One region of the Exiguobacterium sp. s128 genome, then DNA from elsewhere that is predicted to be linked to it. Evidence: riboswitches for the same ligand, from Rfam matches in the RefSeq annotation. Region 1 holds a riboswitch; each other region holds the start of a gene.
The links. A riboswitch is a leader RNA that binds a small molecule or an ion and turns the genes downstream of it on or off. The one in region 1 is predicted to bind S-adenosylmethionine.

Region 1 (5,384 bases):
TTCAAAAAGCACAGAGATTTAGTCGGTGCGATGAATATTAGATATGCACCTGTGGTTGATGGTAATAGTCAATCAGCCTGAGAACCTTTAGGGTCTGTCTCAGGAGGGGTGATGGCACACCCTCATCTGAAGGCTTGAGCAAAACAGAAATGGACTGCGCTCGCACAAGCACTTCAGAATCCCACTCATCCCGAAGGGGGAGCTTGCGGCTTTAGCCGTGGGAGTGTCAAGCTTGACGCTTCGTTTTTGATTCGTTATAGTGAAAAGGTTCAAATCGGAATAATTACGTTTTAATACTTCCTGGAGGTTTTATTCATATGAAAAAGTTCATCCCTGCCTTAACTATCGCCTTAACCGGTGCAACGTTCCTAACTGCCTGCGGATCATCCGACTCCGATTCCAATCAAGGTGCTGCGGACGATCGGCTGCAACTGTATACGTCAACGTTCGCAACGGCGGCAATCGCCAAAGAAATCGGTGGTTCCGACGTCAACGTCGAAATGATCGTCCCACCTGGTGCCGATCCCCACTCCTATGAGCCGACTTCTAAACAACTGACGGCAATCGCCAAAGGCGACCTGTTCCTTTTAACGGGTACCACGCTTGAGCCGTATTCGGAAAAAATCAAAGCGAGCCTTAAAGGAAATGATGTTCGCTTCATCGAGACGAGTAAAGGCATCGATCTCCTCGAAGCAAGCGCAACGCTTCATGACCACGAGGAAAAAGGACATGATGACGAACATGCGGAAGAGGAGCAGGATCATGGAAAATATGATCCACACGTCTGGCTCGATCCAAACAATGCCAAATTGATGGCAGAGTCGATCACGACCGCACTCGCAAAAGAAGTACCGGATAAAAAAGCAACGTTCGAAAAAAATCTGGCGGCATTTAATAAACAAGCCGACACGCTCGACCAAAACTTACAGCAAGCCGTTGACGCCGGATCTAAAAAAGAACTGCTCGTCACGCACGCCGCTTATGGCTACTTGGCTGAACGGTATGGGTTCTCCCAATTACCGATCGCCGGGATTTCTCCATCGGACGAGCCTTCCCAAAAACAACTGGCGGCACTCGTCAAGGAAGCGGAGTTACATGACTTGAAGTATATTGCCTTTGAAGAGACGGTTTCACCAAAAGTCGCCCGTGTCATTCAGCAGGAAATTGGCGCTGAAGCGATTACGATTCACAACTTGGAGTCCGTCACGAAAGCACAGCAGGATGCGTCTTATTTTGACTTGATGAATGAAAATGTGACGACACTAAAAAAAGCACTGCAGTGAAGTACTGTTGACATGCATTAAAAGATACGTTACGGTAGAAAACGTGTTTCAGACAATTAAATGACTTCTTTTTATCGCGAGAGACGGAGGGACTGGCCCAATGATGTTTCGGCAGCGGACGATTGATTCGTACTGTGCCAAATCCAGCAAGCTACGGCTTGAGAGATAAGAAGAGCGTCTTTTTCAGTAAAGACCTCCTTCTTTCTTGCGAAGGGGTCTTTTTTTTGCAGATGCAGAAAAGGAGTGATAGACAATGAACGAGACGATTACACCAAACAAGTGGGCCCTTCTACCATTACTTGTCTTTTTGGTCCTCTTTATCGGTGCCGGTATCTTTTATGATGATTTTTACAAGTTCCCGATTTTGATTGCAGCTCTGATTGCCTTGGTGTTTGCCGCCGTAACAACAAAAGGTAGTATCAATCAAACCGTTGAACGGATTGCGACGGGTGCCGGGAATCCGGACATCATGATCATGGTCTTTATTTTCTTACTTGCCGGTGCATTTTCCGGAACGGCTGATGCGATTGGTGCGATTGATGCGACGGTCAATGCCGCGCTTACGTTTTTACCACCGTCGCTCTTAATGAGCGGTTTGTTCATCATTGCCGCCTTCATCTCGATGGCAATGGGGACTTCAACCGGTACGATTGCGGCACTCGCACCGATTGCACTCGGTATTCATGAAGCAACCGGTGTCAATGTCGCGATTGCTGCGGCAGCTGTTGTCGGTGGAGCGATGTTCGGCGATAACTTGTCGTTCATTTCCGATACAACGATCGCCGCAGTCCGGACGCAGAAAACCAACATGCGTGATAAATTCCGGACGAACTTCCTGATCGTCCTTCCCGCGGCGATTCTGACCGTCATCATCTTAGCATTCGTCTCAGGTGCCGGAGATGTCGTCGAGGCTAAAGCGTTTGAGTTTTACAAATTGATTCCGTATCTGTCTGTCATCATCCTCGCCTTGTTTGGTGTCAATGTCATCCTTGTCTTACTCGGTGGAGCCTTACTGACCGGGATCATTGGTATGCTCGATGGGAGTTTTGGATTGAGTGGATTTGTCCTGTCGATGTCAGAAGGATTGATGGGAATGGCTGAAATTTCAATCTTGACGTTACTGATGGGTGGTCTCGTCAGCTTGATCACGTTTAATGGCGGGATTGCTTATCTGAAAGAAACACTGACTCAAAAAATCACGCAACGTCGTGGAGCAGAGTTCAGCATGGCCGCACTCGTCAGTGCAACGAACCTTGCGACAGCCAACAATACGATTTCGATCCTTGTTGCCGGTCCACTCGCCGCCGAGATTGCGGATACGTATGACATCGACCGGAAGAAGTCAGCCAGTATTCTCGACATCTTCTCTTGCGGCATTCAAGGGATCATCCCTTATGGTGCCCAATTGCTGATTGCCGCTGAACTGACAAAAACCGCTTCACCAGAGCTGATTCCGTATCTGTTTTATCCGTTCCTTCTTTTCATCTGCGGGTCGCTTGCCATTGTCTTCGGGTTCCCGCGTCGTAAGACATCTGCTACGCAAAAGAAAAACGTTTCGTAAAAACAAACAAGTCCGGCCGCCTGCAACGCGACCGGACTTGTTTTTCAGTTATTTTTTCTGATTTTGACGGTTTAGAATGAAATACGCGATGGCTGGAAGTGGGAACTGAACGAGTCCTGCTCCACCCCAGACCCACGGATTACGCCCAGTCTTGCGGGCACCGAGGAACAGGAAGGTCGCTTGAGCACCCAGTAGTGCCGCAATGCCCGCCCAAACGCCTTTTGGTACGTTTTTAACGGATCGTGCCATGATTTACACCTCATTTCTTTTAAGGTTTACCCCCCTTTTTTCTCTTTCTAACCGTTCATTTCCTGCTTTGAGCGTTGAAACAGACGTTCCTGCTCGTTCATGCTAAACTAAACGAGCAAATCCATATTCTAGTTTTATTGAAGGAGGAGTATACACATGCAATACACAAAACTTTCAAATGGTATCACGATTCCACAAATCGGTTTCGGTGTCTGGCAAGTTGACGAAGAGACGGAAGCACCGGCTGCCGTCGCAGAAGCCCTTCGTGTCGGTTACCGTCATATCGATACGGCTGCCGTCTATAAAAACGAACGTGGTGTCGCTAAAGGAATCAAAGAAAGCGGCGTGAACCGTGAAGATCTCTTCTTAACGTCTAAAGTATGGAACGATGATATTCGTGCCGGACGCACAAAAGAAGCTTTCGCTGAGTCACTCGAACGACTAGAGACGGATTACCTGGATCTCTATCTCATTCACTGGCCGGTTGAAGGATATATCGAAGCATGGAAAGCCATGATCGAGCTGTACGAAGCAGGAAAAATCAAAGCGATTGGTGTTTCGAACTTCAAAGAACACCACCTCGATACACTTGCTGAAGAAGGACTGATGACACCGATGATCAATCAGGTGGAACTCCATCCGCAACTTCCGCAACATGAACTGCATGAGTACTTACAGGACAACAGCATTCAAGTTGAAGCATGGAGTCCACTCATGCAAGGGAAATTCCTTGAAATCAACGACTTTAAGGAAATTGCCGAAAAACATGGTAAGTCTCCGTCACAAGTCGTGTTACGTTGGCATCTGGATAACGGAATCGTCGCCCTTCCAAAATCAGTCACACCAGAACGGATTGCGGAAAACTTCGATGTGTTTGATTTCCAACTAGATGCAGATGATTTAGAGAAGATTGATCGTCTGGCAACGGATGTCCGTCTTGGACCAGATCCAGATGAAATCGACTTTTAAGCATTACAATCAAAAATACACGGATCCGGCGATCGTCGGGTCCGTGTTTTCGTTGTCATGGATCTATTTTAGACATAATAGATTAAAATCGTTTCTTCTGCTTCTTCCGCTTTGCGGAAATAGGCACGCAAGTCACCAAACTGGTCCCATACTTCGTCAAAATCTCCTGATCGCCCCACTTCCTGATAGATCACTTCCAGTGCCTGCCGATCAAAATTACGCATGACTTCCGTCGAGATGATGAGTAAAGGTAAGGGAAGGATACCAACGATCGCCGCACGATCTTCGTTGACGATCAATTCTTCTCCAACAATCGCCCGTCCAAGATTATAATGTGTTTCTTGATCAATGAAGATATCAATTTGACTCATCACATGATACAGCGTTGCTGTTTCTTCCAGCGCAAACAATTGCTCCTGATCCGGTTGTGTTTCATGAATGAATAAAATCCAGTCCATGATGATATGCGGGTCGTTTCCAAACGAATCCCAGACCGCGTCAGCAACCCGGACATAATGTACGTTTTCCATCCTTCCCCTCCTTTCAATCGTTATCCTTTTTAAGTATTCCCATTTTCGGACTTCTTTAATGATGATTCCGGAAATCTCCCCTACAAAAAAGAGGACCAGATTGCTCTGATCCTCCTCTATTAAATCGCTTTTTCTTTTGAATCATCGTCCTGCCACGCTTCGAGCGTTTCTTTCCCCGGCAGATTCGGAATCGAATCTGTATAGAAACGAGGATCCTGCCCGTTTTTTCGTTGCGCCAAATAATCATCGAGTGCCAACTTCGCAATTTTAGATAATCGGAAAATCGCATACAGGTTGACGATCGCCATCAGACCCATGAATATGTCGGCCAGTGCCCAGACAAGACCTGCCGTTTGAACGAGCGAACCAAACACGATCATCCCAAGAACCATCACACGGTAGATCGTCATCAACTTTTTATTGCCATTGATGAAGCTGATGTTTGATTCACCATAATAATAGTTCCCGACAATCGAACTGAAGGCAAACAAGAAGATGGCAAGCGCCATGAATCCTGTCGCAAACGAGCCGACTTGAGAAGACAACGCGCCTTGTGCCAATTCGATTCCAGCAACAGGTTCTCCGCTCGCATCTTTTGTCGCGACGCCGCTGATCAGAACGATCATCGCAGTCGACGAACATACCAGTAAGGTATCGACGAATACAGCAAACGATTGAATCAATCCTTGTTTGACCGGGTGTGAGACTTCTGCCGTCGCAGCAGCGTTCGGCGCTGATCCCATGCCCGCTTCATTGGAGAAGAGACCACGACGGATACCGTTGAGGACAGCT
Region 2 (5,384 bases), on a different contig from region 1:
CCAGTGGATCAACAGCAAGCGAGGAACCGGTGATCCGCGTTTGTCCGGACGGATGAATCATCAGTGCCGCATCAATCCCCGTCAGGAGATCATGTTTGACGAAGCTGCCTTTCGCACTGCCGTTTGGTCCACCTTCCTCTGCCGGTGTTCCGAGCACGACGACACTGCCCCCGACTTCATCGATGATTTTACTGAGCGCGATCGCCGCTGCGACACTCGTCGTGCCGATGATGTTGTGACCGCAGGCGTGACCAATCCCCGGCAAAGCATCGTATTCAGCGAGGAAGGCAACCGTCGCCCCCGGTTTATCCGAAGTCTTCCGGGCCAGGAACGCCGTGTCATGTCCCGCGACCCCGAGCTCAACCGCGAACCCTTCTGCCGTCAGGCGTTCCGCATGATGGCGCGAGGCAAAATATTCCTCGTTCCCAATCTCGGGTGTCGCATGAATCCGGTGACTCGTCTCGAGATACGACTCGCGTTTTTGTTCAATATCCTGCTCAATCGTTTGAATCAAGTTTTCCCGTCTTGTCTGAACCGTCATTTGGGTCACGCTCCTTTGGATGTTTAATTATTCGCCAATGTCACTGAGTGGGACGAACGTCGGAATCGTGCTTCCTTTGTACTCTTTTTTGATGAAGGCCGCGACATCATCCTGTTGGTAAAGTGAAGCAATTTTCTTCAACGTCTTTTTGTCTTTGTCTTCCGTTCGTGTCGCGATGATGTTGATATAGGGTTTCGCTGTTGCATTTTCATGGAGAATCGAGTCTTTGATCGGATTAAAGCCGGCATCCACGGCGATCCCGTTATTGATGATTGATGCCGATACATCCGGCAGAACACGTGGCGTCTGCCCGGCGACGACTGGGACAATCTTCAGCTTTTTCGGATTCTCGACGATTTTGTCGACGGCTCCGTTTCCGTCAAAGTCGTCCGGTAGCTTGATCAAGCCGGCTTCCTGCAGCAACAGGAGTGCCCGTCCCATGTTCGTCGCCTCGTTCGGGACGGCAATCTTTCCACCGACCGGGATATCTTTGACGTCCTTGACTTTATCCGAATAGATCCCCATCGGTGCGATGACGGTCGTCGCAATCGGCGATAGCTTTAAGTTATGTTCTTTTTTAAAGGCATTGAAGTACGAAATCGTCTGGAACGAATTGGCATCGATTTCGCCTTCTGCGAGTGCCAGGTTCGGTTGCACATAATCGGAGAATTTGACGAGTTCAATCGTGATGCCCTCTTTTTTCGCTTTTTTCGCGACGTATTCCCAAACTTGCGTATCCGAGCTGCTGACGCCGAGCTTGACCGTATTTTGATCCTCTTCCCCGGACGCCGCACACCCTGCAAATAATACCATCGTTAATGCTGCACCAATCGCTAATCCTTTTTTCATCGTTCATCTCTCCCTTATCTTCTCTATGTTTTTTAGTGTCTGCGAATTTTTCGTGCCAACAGGTTGCCCATCGTCTGTAAACCTTGGACGAGGATGACGAGTATCCCGACCGTGATGAGCATGACGGTCGTATCAAACCGTTGGTAGCCGTAGGTGATCGCCAAGTCCCCGAGGCCTCCGCCGCCGATCGCACCGGCCATCGCCGACGCTCCGATCAAGCCGATCGTCGCAATCGTCAAGTTCAGGACCAATGAACTGAGTGCTTCCGGCAATAAGAAACGGAAAATCGTCTGCAACGGTGTCGCTCCCATTGCCTTTGCTGCCTCGAGGACCCCCGTGTCGACTTCAAGCAACGAACTTTCGATCAATCGGGCGATGTACGGCGCCGCATAAAAGACGAGTGGAACGATTGCCGCCTGTGTCCCGATCGATGAACCGACAATCAGACGGGTCAACGGGATGATCGCGACGAGTAAGATGATGAACGGCACCGACCGGAAGATATTGACGATACTGCTCAAGACGTTGAAGAACGGGACTTGTTCGAGCAACGCCCCTTTTCGTGTGACGACGAGCAAAATCCCAAGCGGTAAACCAATCAAGGTCGAAAAGAGTAATGACAGACCGACCATCGTCAAGGTCTGCAGGAAGGCGGTCCAAATATCCGTGTAGTTAACCAGCATCTGCGAGCACCTCCTCGACCGTGACTTGGGCTTCGTCGATGTATTGCAAGGCCCGGCTGATTTCTGCCGTTTCACCAATCAGTTCGACGAGCAGACTGCCAAACGGGATGTTTTGCAGTTCCGTGATACTCCCGTGCAGGATGTTAAGATCGATGTCAAACCGTTTTGCGACTTGTGACAACAGCGGTTGCCCGGTATGTGCTCCGAGAAAGTTGATCTTATAAATATGATGGTTGGCTTCACGTCGTTCGATCAACTGTTGAACGGACGCCGGAATTTCATCCTGCATGACGGACCGGACGAAGTTTTTCGCCGTCGCCGTCTGCGGGTTCGAGAAGACATCGAACACGGTACCCGACTCAATCAGCTTGCCGGCTTCGATGACGGCGACCCGGTCACAAATCTCCCGGATGACGCCCATCTCGTGTGTAATCAGTAAAATCGTGATGCCGTATTCCTCGTTGATCTGTTTCAGTAAACGCAGGATATGTTGTGTCGTCTGCGGATCAAGCGCCGATGTCGCTTCGTCACATAACAGAACCGACGGCTGGGTCGCGAGTGCCCGGGCGATTCCGACCCGTTGTTTCTGTCCACCCGACAACTGATCCGGATAATGATCGGCTTTATCGGCCAGGTCGACGAACGCGAGGAGTTCATGGACACGCCGATGGATTTCAGCCTTTTTGACACCTGTCAGGACAAGTGGTTTCGCGACGTTCGCAAAGACGGTATTCGAATCCAGCAAGTTGAAATGTTGAAAAATCATCCCGATCTGTTGCTTGGCTTCGCGGAGTTGTTTTGCCGAGAGGCTCGTCAATTCTTGCCCATCGACTGTCACGCTGCCGGATGTTGGACGTTCGAGAAGGTTGACACAGCGTAACAACGAACTTTTTCCGGCCCCACTAAATCCGATGACCCCGAAGATTTCACCTTTTTTAATTTCAAGATCGACACCGTCTAGTGCAGCGATTGACTGATCTTGTGTCTGATAGATTTTTTTTACATTTTTGAATGTAATCACCACGTTTCCCCCCTTAAAAATACAAAAAGGCCTCTTCTTAAGAAACAAGAAGAGACCTGGATCCGCACAAAGGCAGAATCCACTCGACTCATCTCTCAGACAACTGTCTGATGGAATTGGCACAGTGCTCATAATGAGTCTGTTGCCGAGGTTTCGTAGGGCCAGTCCCTCCACCTCTCTGGATAAGTGTTGCAGTATGAAATTCATATGTGTGTTGTTTCGAATCAAGCTTATGTCGTAAAACTAATTTTTACATTACAGGTATATCTTTTAAAGGTCAACCATATTTTCAAAAATAAACCATATGACCCATATCGATTGAGATCCTGGGTTGTGCGTCATCATAGAAGCGTTCCGGATAGCGGTCAAAGACGAATTGACAACTCTTTCGCGTCAGTGCTATTATCTTCACAATGATTAATCCGACAATTCCTATACGATATATCAAGAGTGGACGAGAGAACTGGCTCTAGGACTCCACGGCAACCTGCAATTCGCAAGGTGCTCCGACCAGCAAAGCAACCGCTTTGGATGATACATACGAGAAACTCGTTTGCCGTCCAAAGCCAAACGAGTTTTTTTATTTTTGAAATGGAGGACACCTTGATGAGTATGCTTTATCCTGTTTTACCAGGGGCTGATGCCTTTTTATTAGAACGTGGATCCGTCGGGATTCTGTTGTGTCATGGTTTTAACGCAACACCACAAAGTGTTCGTGCTGTAGGCGAACGCTTCGCAGAACATGGTTTCACCGTCCATGCACCTCGCTTAGCGGGTCACGGAACCGACCTCCGTGACTTTGCCGCTTCGACTGCTGAAGACTGGAAACAAAGTGTCCGCGAAGGATTTGACCTGTTAGCCAAACAGTGTCCATCCATCTTCATCGTCGGTCAATCGATGGGGGCGACGCTCGCCTTAGCACTCGCCACCGAAGGATTGCCGGTCGATGGCATCATCACGATCAACGCAGCCCTGTCCGTCCCAGCGTACGAAGCGTTATCGTTCGATGATTGTCCGGACCAACTGCCTGAAAGCGCCCCCGATATCAAACGTCCGGCTTTTGAAATCATTTATGATTTCGTCCCGACCACGTGTGCAGCAGAACTGTTACGCTTGATCCGGGACACGGTTCCCGACTTACCTACACTTCAAATTCCCACCCTTATTTTATATTCTGTGGAAGATCACGTCGTCCCATCCAGTTGCTCCGATTACCTGCACCGGACAATCAGCTCTGTCGACAAACGTACGTATTGTCTGCTCAATTCGTATCATGTCGCGACGCTCGATTACGATCAAGAGGCAATTGTGGAGGAGACGATCCGATTCGTCGAACAGTTCAGCCGGTTGACCGAGACGGGTTGAACGTTCAGCTAACAAAAAAACAAAGCTAACAGTCCTGTCAGCTTTGTTGCGCTATCCTTTTTAAGAAAGGATTAGTTTTGTTGTTGTTTTTTCCACTCTTGTAACGGTTGGGGTTTACCCGGCACTTGATGACAATGACGGCAACGTGGTTCATAAGACTCAGAAGCACCGACTAAGATGATCGGATCATGATAGTTTGCCGGTTGACCGTCAATCAGGCGTTGGGTCCGCGAAGCCGGATCACCACACGATAAACAAATCGCCTGCAATTTCGTCACGAACTCGGCGCGGGCGAGCAACTCTGGCATCTTCCCGAACGGTTCCGCCCGGAAATCCTGATCGAGCCCCGCACAAATGACGCGTTTGCCGTCTTGCGCAAGCGCCTCGATGACGGAGACGATCTCATCGTCAAAAAACTGAACCTCATCAATTGCAACAACTTGCGTCTCTTCTGCTACCGCCACGTACACGTCACGGCTCGTCGCCATCGGAATCGCGATGACAGAATTGCCACCATGCGACACGACATGTTCTTCGTGGTAGCGGTCATCAATCGCCGGTTTAAAGACCTGGACCGGTAACTTGCCGTACTGTGCCCGTCGGACACGACGGATCAACTCTTCTGATTTTCCGGAAAACATACTCCCGCAAATCACTTCGATCCAACCATATTGATTGATCACATGCATCATCGAAAACACCGTCCTCTAAATTAGTCACTTTAACGAGTATAGCCCGAATCTAAATTGAGAAAAAGAGTTGACTTCTCAAAATCAAAAACCTATTTCCGATTTCCCTCATTCTTCATCTTGTCATTTCAACTGGTATCTCTTTCCTGTACAATAAAAGAGAAGTTTCTTTGAAGGAAGGTGACTCCGATTCATCACATGCTACATGAAGTCCTCCATCAATATGGAGCGTTCGG
Region 3 (5,384 bases), on a different contig from region 1:
TCCGCTCAGCATCATCGTCCGCCGTCCATACCGGTCGGATAACGTTCCCCCGACAAAACTCATGACGAGACTCGCGATGGCTGAAATACTGAGAATCCAACCGACATCAACTGGACTGAACTTCAAGACGACGGATAAATAAATCGCAAAAAACGGCATCGTGATGAATGTCCCGAGCCGGGCGAAAAATGTCCCGAGCAACACCCCGACCGTCAAGGGATGAAGCTGTTTCAAACGTTGCATAAAAATCCCCCTTCCACAAAAAAATAATGCATCCTTCCATTATATAGGAAGAATGCATTAATCGAGCAGATTATTTACTGACTGGGACGACTGCCCCTTTGTATTCTTTCGTGATCCAGTCTTGTGTTTCTTTTTCATGCAAGATGTCGACTAAATCTTGGACTTTCTTTTCGTTCTCGTCCCCTTCACGTGTCACGATCAAGTTGACGTATGGTGAATCTTGTCCCTCTAAAGCAATCGCATCTTTTAATGGATTGAGTCCGTTGTCAATCGCATAGTTCGTGTTGATGAGGACTGCATCCCCTTCATTGTTTTTGTAAGCTTGCGGGAGAAGTGCTGCTTCGATATCTGCTTTGAACTTCAGTTTTTTAGGGTTTTCAACAACATCTTTGACTTCTGCGTCTGATGTTTTCCCGTCTGCTAGTTTGATGAGTCCTTCGTTTTGGAGCAATGTCAAGATTCGACCATGGTCCGCAACAGATGAACTCATTAAGATTTGTGCGCCGTTTGGCAAGTCACTCAATTTTTTATATTTTTTAGAGTAGACGCCGATTGGCTCGATATGAATCCCGCCTGCGCTCGCAAATTTATACGCTTTGTTTTCAGCCATCTGTGATTTCAAGTATGGTTCGTGCTGGAAATAGTTCGCATCGAGTTCTTTTTCAGCTAACGTTTTGTTTGGTAACACATAGTCGTTGAATTTTTTGATTTCTAACTTGTAGCCTTTTGCTTCATACTCTTTTTTGACATGCTCTAAGATTTCAGCATGCGGGACACTTGAAGCGCCGATGACGAGTGTTTTTTCATCGCCTGACGATGATCCCTCACCACATGCTGCAAGGCTGATTGCTAAAACGGAGACAGAGGCTGTCCCGACAAATTTTTTCCAAAGTTTCATGAATGATTCCTCCAGTTATAGTTAAGTTTTTTTATCGTTTGTCGATTTTTTTAACAAGTACGTCGCCAATGATCTGAATGATGAAGACGATGACGAGAATCAATAATGTCGCAACGACAATGATGTCGTTTTGAGTACGTTGGAACCCATCGATGAAGGCCAAGTTACCGAGTCCCCCACCACCCACTACTCCGGCCATTGCTGTGTAACCGACGAGGGCGACGAGTGTCACTGTGATACCAGAGACGATCGCAGGTAATGCTTCTGGAATGAGTACCTTATAAATGATTTGGAGTTTTGTTGCCCCCATCGATTCGGCTGCCTCAATGACTCCTTTATCGACTTCACGCAAGGCAAGTTCGACCATCCGTCCGTAAAACGGCGCAGCCCCGATAATCAAAGCCGGGATCGCTGCGGTTGATCCGATAATTGAACCGGTCACGAGTTTTGTCACCGGGAACAATAGGATGATCAAAATGATGAACGGAATCGACCGGAAGATATTGACGAAGAAACTGAGAATCCCGTAAAACGTCCGATTCTTAAACAAGAGTTCCTCGTTGGTCGCATACAACAGCAAACCGATCAACAGTCCGGCGACAAACGTCACGATTCCGGCGACACCTGTCATATACAACGTATTCACCGTTTGTTGCCCCATTACTAACCAATCTACATTTTCAAACCACTTGCTCATCGATGATCGACCTCCACTTCAACGTCACTCGCTTGAAGTTTGGCGATGACCGCTTGTGTTTCCTGTTCTGCCCCGATCAACTGAATGAACAGCGTCCCGAGTGCCCCGTCCTGCGTTTGTCCGACGTTCCCGCCAATGATATTAAATAATAAGGTCGAATCTTTCATGACTTCGGCAAGAATCGGGCTCTCAGCAGTCGAACCGACAAACGTCAACTGAACGATTTTCCCGGTCGGATACCGTTCCCGCAATTTCGTAAACGTCAATTCGTTTTCTGCTGAAGACGTCAACTGTTTGACGAACTCTTTTGTCATCGCCTGTTTTGGATGACGGAACACTTCGGCGACCGGTCCTTGTTCGACGATTTTCCCGGCTTCCATGACGGCGACCCGGTTACAGATTTTTTGAATGACGTGCATCTCGTGCGTGATCAAGACAATCGTCAGTTTCAGTTTTTTGTTGATATCGACGAGCAACTCTAAGATCGAATCCGTCGTTTTCGGATCAAGCGCACTTGTCGCTTCGTCACATAATAAGACGTCCGGGTTAGAAGCCAGTGCCCGGGCAATCCCGACCCGTTGTTTTTGACCACCCGATAGTTGCGACGGGTAAGCGCCTTCTCGTCCGTCGAGTCCAACAAGTTGAATCAGCTCGGCGACCCGTTCTTTACGGCGTGCTTTCGGATAACCACCGAGTTCGAGTGGGAACATGATGTTTTCTTCAACCGTCCGCGACCACAGCAGGTTAAAGTGCTGGAAGACCATCGAGACGTTTTTGCGGACGCCGCGTAATTCTTTTGGACGTAACGTCGTCATTTCGACTCCGTCGATTTGAATCGAGCCACTCGTCGGAGTTTCTAACATATTCAGCAATCGGATCAAGGTGGACTTCCCTGCTCCCGAATAACCGATTATTCCAAAAATTTCACCGCGCTCGATTGTTAAGTCGACATTGACGACGGCTTCAACCGATCCGCGCTTCGAGCGATAAATCTTTCCTACATCCTGTAAGCGAATCAATACTGTCCCTCCTAAACGTAAAAAAAGTGCGCACGTTTTAGAGCAAACGCGCGCACTTTTTCAGTACACAAAACCATTTGCTCTCATCTTGCAGACATTCGTCTGCTGGAATTAGCACCACTTCGGAATAAATTCCGCGGTTGCCGGGTTTCATCGGGCCAGTCCCTCCACCACTCTCGATAAGAGTTATCGGTATTTAGTTATTTTTAATATAATCTGAATATTAGCAGGGCTTATTTTGCTTGTCAAACAGTTTTTTCTGAAACTGGTTTTAACAGACTGAAAGCACGTGCTAAATCTTCTTTTAAGTCCTCTGCATCTTCCAGTCCGACCGAAATCCGGACGAGTCCGTCCGTGATGCCGAGCTCAGCGCGACGTTCTGCTGGAATCGAGGCATGTGTCATCCGTGCCGGAACGGAAATCAAACTTTCGACTGCGCCGAGACTCTCGGCAAGCGTAAAGAAGTGTGTCGCTTCGACGAGTTTCTCCGCGTTTTCCGCTGATCCGACATCAAAGCTGATCATGCCGCCAAAACCAGTCGCCTGTTTTTGTTGTGTCGCGTGACCCGGATGTGACGCGAGTCCCGGGTAGAAGATGTTTGAGACGACATGTTGGTCCTGTAAGAACTGAACGAGATCATGTGACGTTTCTTCGATCGCATCCATCCGGATACCAAGCGTCCGTAAACCACGGACAAGCAAGAAGCTGTCTTGTGGTCCAAGGATGCCGCCAGTCGAGTTTTGAATGAAGTGAAGATCTTCACCAAGTGCATCGCTGTTGACGACGACGAGTCCAGCGACGACGTCTGAGTGACCGCCGATGTATTTTGTTGCACTGTGCAAGACGATGTCTGCGCCGAGTGCAAGTGGTTGTTGCAAGTAAGGTGTCGCAAACGTGTTGTCGACGACGAGTTTCAAGTTATTGCGTTTCGCAATGTCCGCGACAGCTGTAATGTCCGTGACTTTCAACAACGGGTTCGTCGGTGTTTCGACGTACAGCATTTTCGTGTTGTCTTGAACCGCAGCTTCCGTCGCGGCAAGATCCGTCGTGTCGACGAATGTCACATGAATGTTGAACTTCGGTAAGACACGTTGCATCAAGCGGAACGTTCCACCGTAGACGTCATCGGTCATGACGATATGATCGCCTGACTCAAGCAGGTTGAAAACAGCATGAATCGCTGCCATTCCTGATCCAAACGCAAAACCACGTACGCCGCCTTCAAGATCCGCAATCAATCGTTCGATGCTTGTCCGTGTCGGGTTCGCTGTCCGTGAATACTCATAGCCTTCTTTTAACTGACCGATCTTCTCTTGTTTATACGTACTTGTTTGATAAATCGGAGGTGTAACGGCACCTGTTGCTCGATCGACACCTGTTCCCCCATGAATCAATGCTGTCTTTTTACGCATGTGTCTCGTCCACCTTTTCAAAGATTTGTTGGCTTAAATACCGTTCGGCACTGTCTGCGAAGACGGTGACGATGGTACTGCCGGGAAAACGATTTGCAATATCAAGCGCTGCTGCGAGTGCCGCGCCGGCTGAACTGCCGACGAGCAACCCTTCACGAGCCGCCAGTTCATGGACTTTTGTGAAGGCATCGTGATCAGAAATCGTATGAATTTCATCTACTAAGTCGCGGGATACAAGACTTGGCCATTTGGCCGTCCCGATACCTTCCGTCTTATGCGGTCCGGCCGGTCCTCCGTTGAGGACCGAGCCTTCCGGTTCGACGATGGCACCTTTTGTCCCGAGACGTTCTTTTAAGAATGCCGCTGTTCCGGCAAACGTTCCACCTGACCCGCATCCGGCGACGAACCAATCGATATGATCGAGTTCCGCCATCAGCTCAGGACCAAGTGTCCGCTGATACGTGACCGGATTTTCTTCGTTTTCGAATTGAAGCGGGACATAACTGTTTGGAATCGTTTGTCCCAGTTCTTTTGCTTTATCAATCGCGCCTTGCATATCGAGTTCAGTCGGTGTGTTGACGACAGTCGCGCCGAGTGCCCGCATCAACGTCTGTTTCTCCTGACTGAATTTTTCAGGAACGACACAAATGACTTGTAAGTCATATTTTTTAGCGGCGAGCGCCAAACCGATGCCGGTGTTGCCGGCAGTCGGTTCGATGATCGTTCCGCCTCGTGTCACGTGTCCCTGTTCGATCGCCGCATCAACGAGTTGAATGCCCAGGCGGTCTTTGACGCTGCCCCCAGGGTTCATCCATTCGAGCTTCGCCAAAATCCGCGTACCAGCAGGCAAATCGAATGAAGTAATCTCGTAAAGCGGCGTATTTCCGACGAGGTCCCGGACTGACTTCGCGATCATCCGAAGACGATGTCCCATTCATCACGACCGGCAAGCATTTTCTCGGCATAGTGCTTCGCTCCTTTAAGGTCGTGGGCGCTTGCGAATCCACATTGGACTTCGTTTTGCGCTGGAATTTCTTCTGCTTCTAAGACGTCTTGAAGTGTCTTCTCGACGAGTTCACTCATTTTTTCGACCGAATCGAAGTTCATCATCGCCA

Region 2: another riboswitch for S-adenosylmethionine. It lies ahead of KNQ13_RS11870 (alpha/beta hydrolase); the one in region 1 lies ahead of KNQ13_RS07275 (Na+/H+ antiporter NhaC family protein).
Region 3: another riboswitch for S-adenosylmethionine. It lies ahead of KNQ13_RS02405 (methionine ABC transporter ATP-binding protein); the one in region 1 lies ahead of KNQ13_RS07275 (Na+/H+ antiporter NhaC family protein).

What each region holds. Positions count from the first base shown of each region.
Region 1 covers NZ_JACSMT010000013.1:61,480-66,863, reverse strand. Annotated here, with positions in the region: partial or broken gene KNQ13_RS07285 (zinc ribbon domain-containing protein) at 1-81, shown strand, start outside; gene KNQ13_RS07280 (metal ABC transporter solute-binding protein, Zn/Mn family) at 318-1,283, shown strand; SAM riboswitch class I at 1,352-1,455, shown strand; gene KNQ13_RS07275 (Na+/H+ antiporter NhaC family protein) at 1,537-2,844, shown strand; gene KNQ13_RS07270 (hypothetical protein) at 2,893-3,093, opposite strand; gene KNQ13_RS07265 (aldo/keto reductase) at 3,250-4,062, shown strand; gene KNQ13_RS07260 (hypothetical protein) at 4,131-4,592, opposite strand; gene KNQ13_RS07255 (alanine/glycine:cation symporter family protein) at 4,712-5,384, opposite strand, start outside.
Region 2 covers NZ_JACSMT010000033.1:19,610-24,993, forward strand. Annotated here, with positions in the region: gene KNQ13_RS11850 (M20 family metallopeptidase) at 1-541, opposite strand, end outside; gene KNQ13_RS11855 (MetQ/NlpA family ABC transporter substrate-binding protein) at 569-1,390, opposite strand; gene KNQ13_RS11860 (methionine ABC transporter permease) at 1,423-2,073, opposite strand; gene KNQ13_RS11865 (methionine ABC transporter ATP-binding protein) at 2,063-3,094, opposite strand; SAM riboswitch class I at 3,180-3,283, opposite strand; SAM riboswitch class I at 3,533-3,635, shown strand; gene KNQ13_RS11870 (alpha/beta hydrolase) at 3,701-4,459, shown strand; gene KNQ13_RS11875 (thymidine kinase) at 4,531-5,151, opposite strand; gene KNQ13_RS11880 (DedA family protein) at 5,347-5,384, shown strand, end outside.
Region 3 covers NZ_JACSMT010000003.1:102,286-107,669, forward strand. Annotated here, with positions in the region: gene KNQ13_RS02390 (MDR family MFS transporter) at 1-243, opposite strand, end outside; gene KNQ13_RS02395 (MetQ/NlpA family ABC transporter substrate-binding protein) at 314-1,141, opposite strand; gene KNQ13_RS02400 (methionine ABC transporter permease) at 1,173-1,838, opposite strand; gene KNQ13_RS02405 (methionine ABC transporter ATP-binding protein) at 1,835-2,857, opposite strand; SAM riboswitch class I at 2,938-3,043, opposite strand; gene KNQ13_RS02410 (bifunctional cystathionine gamma-lyase/homocysteine desulfhydrase) at 3,103-4,269, opposite strand; gene KNQ13_RS02415 (PLP-dependent cysteine synthase family protein) at 4,262-5,185, opposite strand; gene KNQ13_RS02420 (S-ribosylhomocysteine lyase) at 5,182-5,384, opposite strand, start outside.